Regions from separate parts of the Corynebacterium sp. NPDC104732 genome, predicted to be linked through region 2. Evidence: riboswitches for the same ligand, from Rfam matches in the RefSeq annotation. Region 2 holds a riboswitch; the other holds the start of a gene.
What was found. A riboswitch is a leader RNA that binds a small molecule or an ion and turns the genes downstream of it on or off. The one in region 2 is predicted to bind thiamine pyrophosphate.
Positions count from the first base shown of each region.

Region 1: another riboswitch for thiamine pyrophosphate. It lies ahead of thiC (phosphomethylpyrimidine synthase ThiC); the one in region 2 lies ahead of thiO (glycine oxidase ThiO).

Region 1 is NZ_JBVJNS010000008.1:85,494-89,699, forward strand. Features, by position in the region: gene ACZ6ZO_RS07550 (disulfide bond formation protein B) at 1-546, opposite strand, end outside; gene ACZ6ZO_RS07555 (hypothetical protein) at 547-714, opposite strand; gene thiC (phosphomethylpyrimidine synthase ThiC) at 872-2,518, opposite strand; TPP riboswitch at 2,509-2,625, opposite strand; gene ACZ6ZO_RS07565 (energy-coupling factor ABC transporter ATP-binding protein) at 2,633-3,409, opposite strand; gene ACZ6ZO_RS07570 (CbiQ family ECF transporter T component) at 3,397-4,104, opposite strand; gene ACZ6ZO_RS07575 (energy-coupling factor ABC transporter substrate-binding protein) at 4,105-4,206, opposite strand, start outside.
Region 2 is NZ_JBVJNS010000003.1:131,397-135,602, reverse strand. Features, by position in the region: gene mtnN (5'-methylthioadenosine/S-adenosylhomocysteine nucleosidase) at 1-169, shown strand, start outside; gene ACZ6ZO_RS03700 (DUF2853 family protein) at 245-565, shown strand; gene ACZ6ZO_RS03695 (PepSY-associated TM helix domain-containing protein) at 605-1,852, opposite strand; gene thiE (thiamine phosphate synthase) at 1,890-2,537, opposite strand; TPP riboswitch at 2,553-2,662, shown strand; gene thiO (glycine oxidase ThiO) at 2,653-3,708, shown strand; gene thiS (sulfur carrier protein ThiS) at 3,714-3,905, shown strand; gene ACZ6ZO_RS03675 (thiazole synthase) at 3,909-4,206, shown strand, end outside.

The sequences.
Region 1 (4,206 bases), on a different contig from region 2:
CGCATAGGGAGGAATACCATTACCAATGAGAAATTGAAGACAGTTAGTGCACGTAATAAGAATAGCGACGATGGTCACAAATTTAGTGGCGGGAGAGAATTTCTTTACGTTCACCTCAGTGGAAATAAATTCCTGCGCCAGCACCTTATCTTTTCCGATAAAGATGAAACCAACCGCGAGAACACCAATCACAACCCAGTACACCAGGATGCCCCAGGTGTAGGTGTGAACACCCAACACGGCGTCACCAAACCCTTGACCAAGGTCAGCATTAGCACGTCCACCCCAGTGGCGCACCGTGGTGTACAGATAATAGAAGGCCACCAACAGGAGAGTTACCATGTAGCGCATACGTGCCCCGTAGCGCAAAATGAAAACACCCAAAGCCCCGATGAGGACCATACCAAAGCGCTCGTTACCACAGAGGATGCACGGCGATTCACCATTGATAAAGCCTAGGTAGATGTTTGCGACGCCCACCGGAAACGCCATGATAATAAAGACCGCTGCGGCCAGAATAAAACGGAAAACCTTTGCATTGAACATTTACAGGTTCACCGCCGGAACAATTGACGTAGCAGAAGCCATGAAGAACATCAGCACAGAAAATGCAAATGATCCGACCAACAAGCTGAATGCCAGCTTTTCTTTTTCTGGCTTGAATAACACCAGAACGAGTGCAATTGCACACAAACTGTAGAAAACAAACTCCACGAGAGAGCCTTTCCTAGTTGAGAGAAACGATGACCCTCAAATAATAAAATTGGCTGCTCATTACTGTAAATAAACGTAAGAGTTTTGTAGGAAAAAACACAGTTAGTTAGTTCCGGTCGGGCTAGAGCCAAAAACAGCTCAGCCCACCCGATATCTGCTAGCTCTCCACCACCGGCAAGTACACGCGAGAACCCGACTCAGCAAACTCCGCCGACTTCTCCTTCATGCCCGCCTCAATGGCCTCCACAGTCTCAAGCCCATGCTCCGCCGCATAGTCCCGCACATCCTGCGAGATCTTCATGGAGCAGAACTTCGGACCACACATCGAGCAGAAATGCGCCGTCTTCGCAGGCTCTGCTGGGAGGGTCTCGTCATGATAAGACAGTGCGGTGTCCGGATCCAGAGCCAACGCGAACTGGTCATGCCAGCGGAATTCGAACCTCGCGCGAGACAGCGCATCGTCTCGCTCCTGGGCGCGCGGATGCTGCTTCGCCAGGTCCGCCGCGTGGGCGGCGATCTTGTAGGTGATCACGCCGACCTTCACGTCATCGCGGTTCGGCAACCCGAGGTGTTCCTTCGGGGTGACGTAACACAACATCGCGGTCCCAGCCTGGCCGATGATCGCAGCGCCGATCGCGGAGGTGATGTGGTCATAGCCTGGTGCAATGTCTGTCGCCAGGGGCCCCAGGGTGTAGAAAGGTGCGCCGTGGCACCAGTCCTCTTCCCATTCGACGTTGACTGGGATCTTGTGCATCGGAACGTGGCCGGGGCCTTCGATCATGACCTGGACGCCGCGGGAGCGTGCGATCAAGGTCAGTTCGCCCAACGTGCGCAGTTCTGCCAGCTGAGCTTCGTCATTGGCGTCCGCGATGGAACCTGGACGCAGACCGTCGCCGAGGGAGAAGGTGACGTCATACTGAGCGAGGATGTCGCAGAGCTCGGCGAAGTTTTCGTACAGGAAGGATTCGCGGTGCTCTTTCAGACACCAGGCAGCCATGATGGAGCCACCGCGGGAGACGATGCCGGTCACTCGGTCAGCCGCCAGCGGGATGTAGCGCAGCAGCACGCCAGCGTGGACGGTCATGTAGTCGACGCCCTGCTCGCACTGCTCGATGATGGTGTCCCGATAGATTTCCCAGGTCAATTTAGTCGGGTCGCCCTTAACTTTTTCGAGCGCCTGGTAGATCGGCACCGTGCCCACCGGAACTGGGGAGTTGCGCAGGATCCATTCGCGGGTTTCGTGGATGTCCTTGCCGGTGGACAGATCCATGATGGTGTCCGCACCCCAGCGGGTGGCCCACACCATCTTTTCCACCTCTTCATCGATGGACGAGGTAACAGCGGAGTTGCCGATGTTCGCGTTGATCTTCACCGCAAACGCCTTACCGATGATCATCGGTTCCAACTCCGGGTGCTTGCGGTTCGCGCAGATCACGGCACGTCCCGCGGCGACCTCGTTACGCACGAACTCTGGCGAGAACCCTTCGCGTGCGGCACAAAATGCCATCTCCGGGGTGATGATCCCGGCGCGAGCCCACGCGAGCTGGGTTTGAACTCGAAGCTCGGGGTGTTCCTCGGATGCTGGTACCGCTTCTGCTGGTTCCCAGGTACGAACTGGCGACAGCCCCTTCTCCAGATCCAGCTGTGGATCTGTGAGCGTGTACGGACCTGAGGTGTCGTACACATCGAAGTGTTCGCCATTCGTGAGGCCAATGCGTCGAGCTGGAATTTTCAGGGTGTGTCCCTCGAAGGGCACGTCCTGGTAGACCTTTTCGCTACGGTAAATGGGTCCAGTGGTAATCATGTAAACCTCCCTACGCCGGCATTATCCGGACAGGTTAAACGGTCGACGCTCCGTGGTGTGTTGCGTCCTCTCAGCGAAGAATCGGCTCCGCTCCCGTGTGACGAATGTGCCCTTCTACCCTAATAGATCTTCCACCCGCGTAATCGGTTTTCCGAGTTTTTCTGATACGAGTGGCGCCCACGGTGGGCGCAGACGCGCCGCGGCCAGCAGCGATGGGTCGGTAAGGAGGGTTCGGTCACCAGAGCGGATCGTCCCGTCAACGAGGACTCCCACCGACGCTGCGAAAGCGTAGGCGAAGTCGATTTCGTGCGTGGAGATGACGATGGTTGTTCCGGCGTCGTTAAGCTGCAGCAGCGTGGCTAGCAGGCGGTCGGAGGCGACGGGGTCGAGGCCGGCGGTCGGCTCGTCGAGAAGGAGGACGCGTGGCTGCATCGCCAGCGCACCGGCCAGCGCCACGAGTTTGCGTTGGCCGTAGGAAAGCTGGTGGGGGACGCGGTCAGCAAGGCCAGTGATTTCGCAGGTGGCCAGCGCCTCACGCACGCGCTTATCGACGTCCGACTCCTCCAATCCCATGTTCACGGGGCCGAAAGACACGTCCTCCGCAACCGTGGTGGCGAAGATTTGTTCATCGGGTTCCTGCAGCACAAGCTGCACATTGCGGCGCACATGGTCCCGGCCGCGCCTGGTGTACTCCATCGGCGTGTCATCGAGCAAAACCGTGCCAGATTGAGGCTGCCACGCCCCCGCTAACAGCTTGAGCAGCGTGGACTTCCCGGAGCCATTCGCACCGAGGATCGCGAGGCGTTCCCCCGCTACCACGGCTAGGTCGACCCCGTTCAGCACAGGCTGATCGTGGGAAAAAGTCAGGTCACGGGTCTCTAGAACAGACATAATAAACTCATCACAATCACGGCGCCGCAGGCACGGAGCCAGTTCACGGGGCGCGCCACAGTACGCACTTTCATCGCGGTGGGATCCGCCCGCAGTTCCAATCCTTCTTGCAGCGCCCGAGCCCTGGCAAAGGACAGCACAAATAGCGACGCTGCTTGGCCCGCAACCGAACCCACCCACCGGCGGGTACTGCTATGCCCGAGCCGGGCGGCCTGGGCCTCCCACATCGTCTTCGCCGTCACCACCAGGGCACCCACCAGGCGGTATATCAGGCCCGTGACGTGCACGAGCGACTCCGGAAGGTGCCGACGACGCGCGAACATGAGGATCTCGGACATCGGGGTGGTCAGCGCAAACAACACGGTGATAGCCATGCCCACCACGGACCTAGCCAACACCTCACCGGCGTGCGCCACCCCTCCTGGGACCATGATCAACCCGCCGGAGGTAATGGAGAAAATGAGCGGGCCGAGGCCCAGCGCGATGAACGTCGCCGGGGCCCCGACCAGACCCAGGTACAGTTTCCAGTTGATCCCAGCAGCGACCGCCATCACCAAGGTGATAGCGGCGATCACTGCGAGTTTGATACCGGAAACCGAGATCGCAATAAACAGCAGTACGATGAGCAGGCTTTTTTCGCCCACATTCACGTGCGCCCAGCGGCTCCTAGCAGCGGCTAGTTCCAGGGCATTCATTTAGACAGCAGCAGATTCCTCAGCACGCTGGGTACGGCCACGGAACACACCGAGGACATAACCGAGCAGGCCAGCACCAAGACCAGCTTGCAGCGCGAACCG
Region 2 (4,206 bases):
CGCGATGGCGCAAACCTGTTACGCTGCTGGCGTGCCGTGGATGTCACTGCGTGCCGTGTCCGACCTGTGCGGACCGGCTGCTGGCCAGGATTTCCACATTGACGGCGAGCTCGCTGCCCGACACAGTCACACCGCAGTATCCACTTTCCTTTCTTTGACTAATTTGTAATGGATTTAAAGGAGCTTCGAGCTTGATCCGGACTAAAATTGGGTATAACAACCCCCGATAAGAACGGAGCCCCACATGTCAAAAGATTGGATTGCAGACGTCAAGAAGTACGCTCCAAGCGCCGACGATGCTGTGCTGGAGAAGATGCTCAAGAATTACCGCCTCGTCCTCACTGACGCCGACGCCGCCTACGTTTCCTTCTCCGACGAAGAGGAACTGAAGACGGTTCGGGAAAACTTCCTCAAGAAGAAGCTCGGCCTCACCGAATCCGATGAGGCACTCAACGCGGCTATCAAGGAAGTCGGCGAGAAGATGAAGGATGGCACCAAGAATGGCCGTCTTGCCGTCTACTACCTGCTGGCAGAAAAGTACGGCAAGCTCGGCGTCTTTGCATAACTATTCCAGTGAAGTGGCAGCCTAACGCTGCCACTCTTCTTATGCCTCAGCTGCAGTGCGCTTTTTCAGCAGCGCCTGAACAACCATGTTGAGGAAAACAAACGCTAGCAAGCTGATGCCGAACAGCGGTGCGACGATCGAGTAGCCGATGAGCACAGCGATCAATGCCCAGGAACGCTCACCGCGCGCCGGTACCCAGCTGCGGCCCGAACGCCAGGCCCGCCACCACATGTAGTAACCAAGCCCGGTCACTACCAAAATTCCGAGGGCCAGCAGCGCCAATGCGGTTTCCGACCAGATCCCGAACAAGAACCCCATGTGCAAATTGATGAGCCATTCGGTCAGTTTCGCAGCAAATGGCCATTCAGAGAACAACACCCGGTCAGTTACTTCTGCCGTGTTCGTGTCTACCTGCACTTTATCCGTGCTGAGCCGGTAGGGTTCGCGCGATTCCTGCACCTGCCAGGTGCCCGCACCAGCAGGTTTCGCTTCCACAAGTCCGGTCAACCCATCTTCTCGTGCCACCCGCACAGCAGTATCCAAGCCCGAAACATCCGTGGCAGCTGCGGGGCTCACAGCCATGGCAGGTGCCCGCAACTGCAGCTCCGTACGGACTGTGCCAATGTTTTGTCCGGCCACACCAGACCACGTCAGCCCAGTGACCGTGAGGAACAGCATTCCGGGTACTAGCCATAGGCCGAGGGTGCGGTGCCAGCGGGAGGCGCGCTGTTTGGATGCGCGGGAACGAAGAGCCAGAACCAACCCCGAGATGGCAATGGCGCCCAACCAGGATGCGGCCAGTTCTGAGTACCATCGGCCGGCTTTTCCCAGCCAGAGTTGCTTGTGTCCTTCAGAGAGCCAGGCTCGCAGTGGGGAAGCGTTGGAACTGCCGTACTGAATCATGTTGCCCGTAATGCGGAGGTCACCGGGATCGACGAAAACGGCGCGTCGATAAGAGCTGCTTGTGAGGGAGGGGTCGGCAAACAGCACGCGGGTCGTGTCCCGTGCGTCGTCACTGCGCTGCACCCCGGACACTTTAAGCTGCGGGTATTCCTTCTGAGCGGCAGCGACCTGGTCCTCAAGGCTACGTGCGGGAAGCGTGGAGGTGGCGGTGTAGGCGTCGTGGTAAACCACCTGTTCAATGCTGGGGGCGAAGGCATATACCAGGCCGGTGAGTGTGGCCACGGCGATGAAAGGGCCCACCAATAGCCCGGCGATGACGTGCAAATATCTAGCGCGTTGACGCTGCTGCAAGGCAGCGCGGCGTGTCAGAGTTAATGTAGTCACGAAGAGTTGTCGGGAATGCCTCCCAACAAGTTCCGTGTTACTTTTCGAGGATTTTTCGCAACTTTCGCGCCGCAGCTACCGGGTCGGCAGCCTCGGTCAGTGCGCGCACCACAACGATCCTGCCCGCCCCAGCTGCGATAACATCAGGCACGGTTTCGGCGTTCACTCCGCCAATCGCGAACCAGGTTTTATCCCCCGCTACCTCGGCACATTCGGTTACTACTGGCAGCCCCACAGCTGGGCGACCCGGCTTCGTGGGGGTCGGCCACACCGGACCAATCACCGCATAGTCCAGCTCCGGGTCGGCGATTGACTCGGCAAACTGTGCCACCGAATTATTGGAGCGCCCGAGCAAAACCTCTGGGCCCAACACGCGCCTGGCCTGCTGGGTAGTCAGGTCTTTTTGGCCGGTGTGGAACACGTCGGCGTCGACAAGCAATGCAACGTCGGCCCGGTCGTTAGCTGCGAACAGCTTGCCGTGCTCCGCTGCGACCTCCGCGAGCGTTTCCAACGCACCGATTTCTGCGCGTGCTTCGATTTTTTTGTCGCGGAGCTGAATGATATCCGCACCACCTTCGTAGCAGGCGTGCAGAAACTCGCGGAGATCGCCGCGGTCCGTTCGGGCATCGGTGCACAGGTAGAGGCGGGAGTTTTTCAGGAGAAGTTGTCGACGTTGCCGGTCCATGAGTCCTATAGTAGGAGTACTTGCCGTGGGAGCCCGTGAAACGCCGGGCTGAGAGGGCCAGCAATCGGCCGACCACCTGACCTGATGCGGATAATGCCGCCGTAGGAAGGACATTATGCATATCGCCGTAATCGGCGCCGGGATCGTAGGCCTGTGCACTGCATGGGAGCTGCGCCAGCGTGGCCACACCGTCACCGTGTACGACCCGGAGCCTGTCTCCGAAGCTAGTTTCGCGGCCGCTGGAATGCTGGCCCCCGTGTCTGAGGTGGTGTGGGATCAGCCGACGCTGTATCCGCTGATGCAGCAGTCGAAGGAGCTGTACCCCGAGTTTGCGCAGCGTGTGGCCGAGGCATCGGGGATGGATATTGGTTACCTGACCTCGGAAACCCTCGTGTGCGCCGGCGATCCTGCCGATAGGGTCACCCTCACCGAGCTCGTTGAGCTGCAGGAACACATCGGCCAGGTCGCCCCGATTTCTTCCCGGCAGGCCCGCAGCATGGAGCCAGGCTTAGGCCCCGGAGTAGTCGGAGCAGTGCACATTCCGGGCGACCACCAGATTGATCCCCGCAAGTTCTGCGCTGCATTGTTGCACCTCTTGGGCCCCGATGTGGTGCGAGAAAAAGTGACGTCGCTGGAACTCGACGCAGACCACGTGGTGGTGGCGGCGGGCCTTCGCTCCTGCGAGATAGCGGGGGTACCTCAGCTACCGCTACGTCCGGTGTATGGCGACGTGCTCCGCCTGGAGGTGCCAGAATATTTACAACCGCTAGTCACCCGCACCGTCCGCGGCGTAGTCCGTGGCCGCCCGGTGTACGTGGTGCCCCGCGCCGACGGCTCCCTCGTCCTCGGCGCCACCTCCCGCGAGGACGGCCCCGGGGTATCTGCTGAGGGAGTGCATCAGCTGCTTCGCGACGCCCACCACCTCATCCCCGGGATTTGGGAATGTTCGATCACAGAGATGACCTGCCGTGCCCGCCCAGGTTCCCCCGATGACGTGCCCATGATCGGGCGGATCTCAGAACGCGCCACCGTGTCCACCGGCTACTTCAGGCACGGCATTTTGCTATCAGTGATTGGCGCGAAACTCACCACTGATGTTGTGCTGGGTGTACCGGTGCCGGAAGCGACTGCCGCAGCTATTGACCCGTTCCGCTTTAACAAAGGAGCTTAAGACAAGTGACTTCAGTAAATGGGAAACCCTACACAGCAGCCCCGGGAATGACTATCGCGGACCTGGTGCAGGAGATCGTTGGCAGGCACGCCGGCGTCGCGGTGGCGGTAGACGGCGCCGTAGTACCCCGCAGCGCATGGGGCACCACCGAGGTGTCAGGCGACATTGACATCGTTACCGCAGCTCAAGGAGGATAACCGATGGATTTCTTAACCGAATCGCGTCTCATCATGGGCACCGGTGGCGCCACCTCCATGGACACTTTGGAACGAGCCCTGGTGGAATCCGGTACCCGCCTCACCACAGTAGCCATGCGACGCTTCAACCCAGCCACCGGCATGGGCATCTTCGACCTCCTGCAACGCAACAACATTCAAGCACTACCCAACACCGCAGGTTGTTACTCCGCCCGCGAAGCAGTGCTCACCGCCGAACTTGCCAGAGAAGCACTACAGACCAACCTCATCAAACTGGAAGTGATCGCCGACGAAGACACCC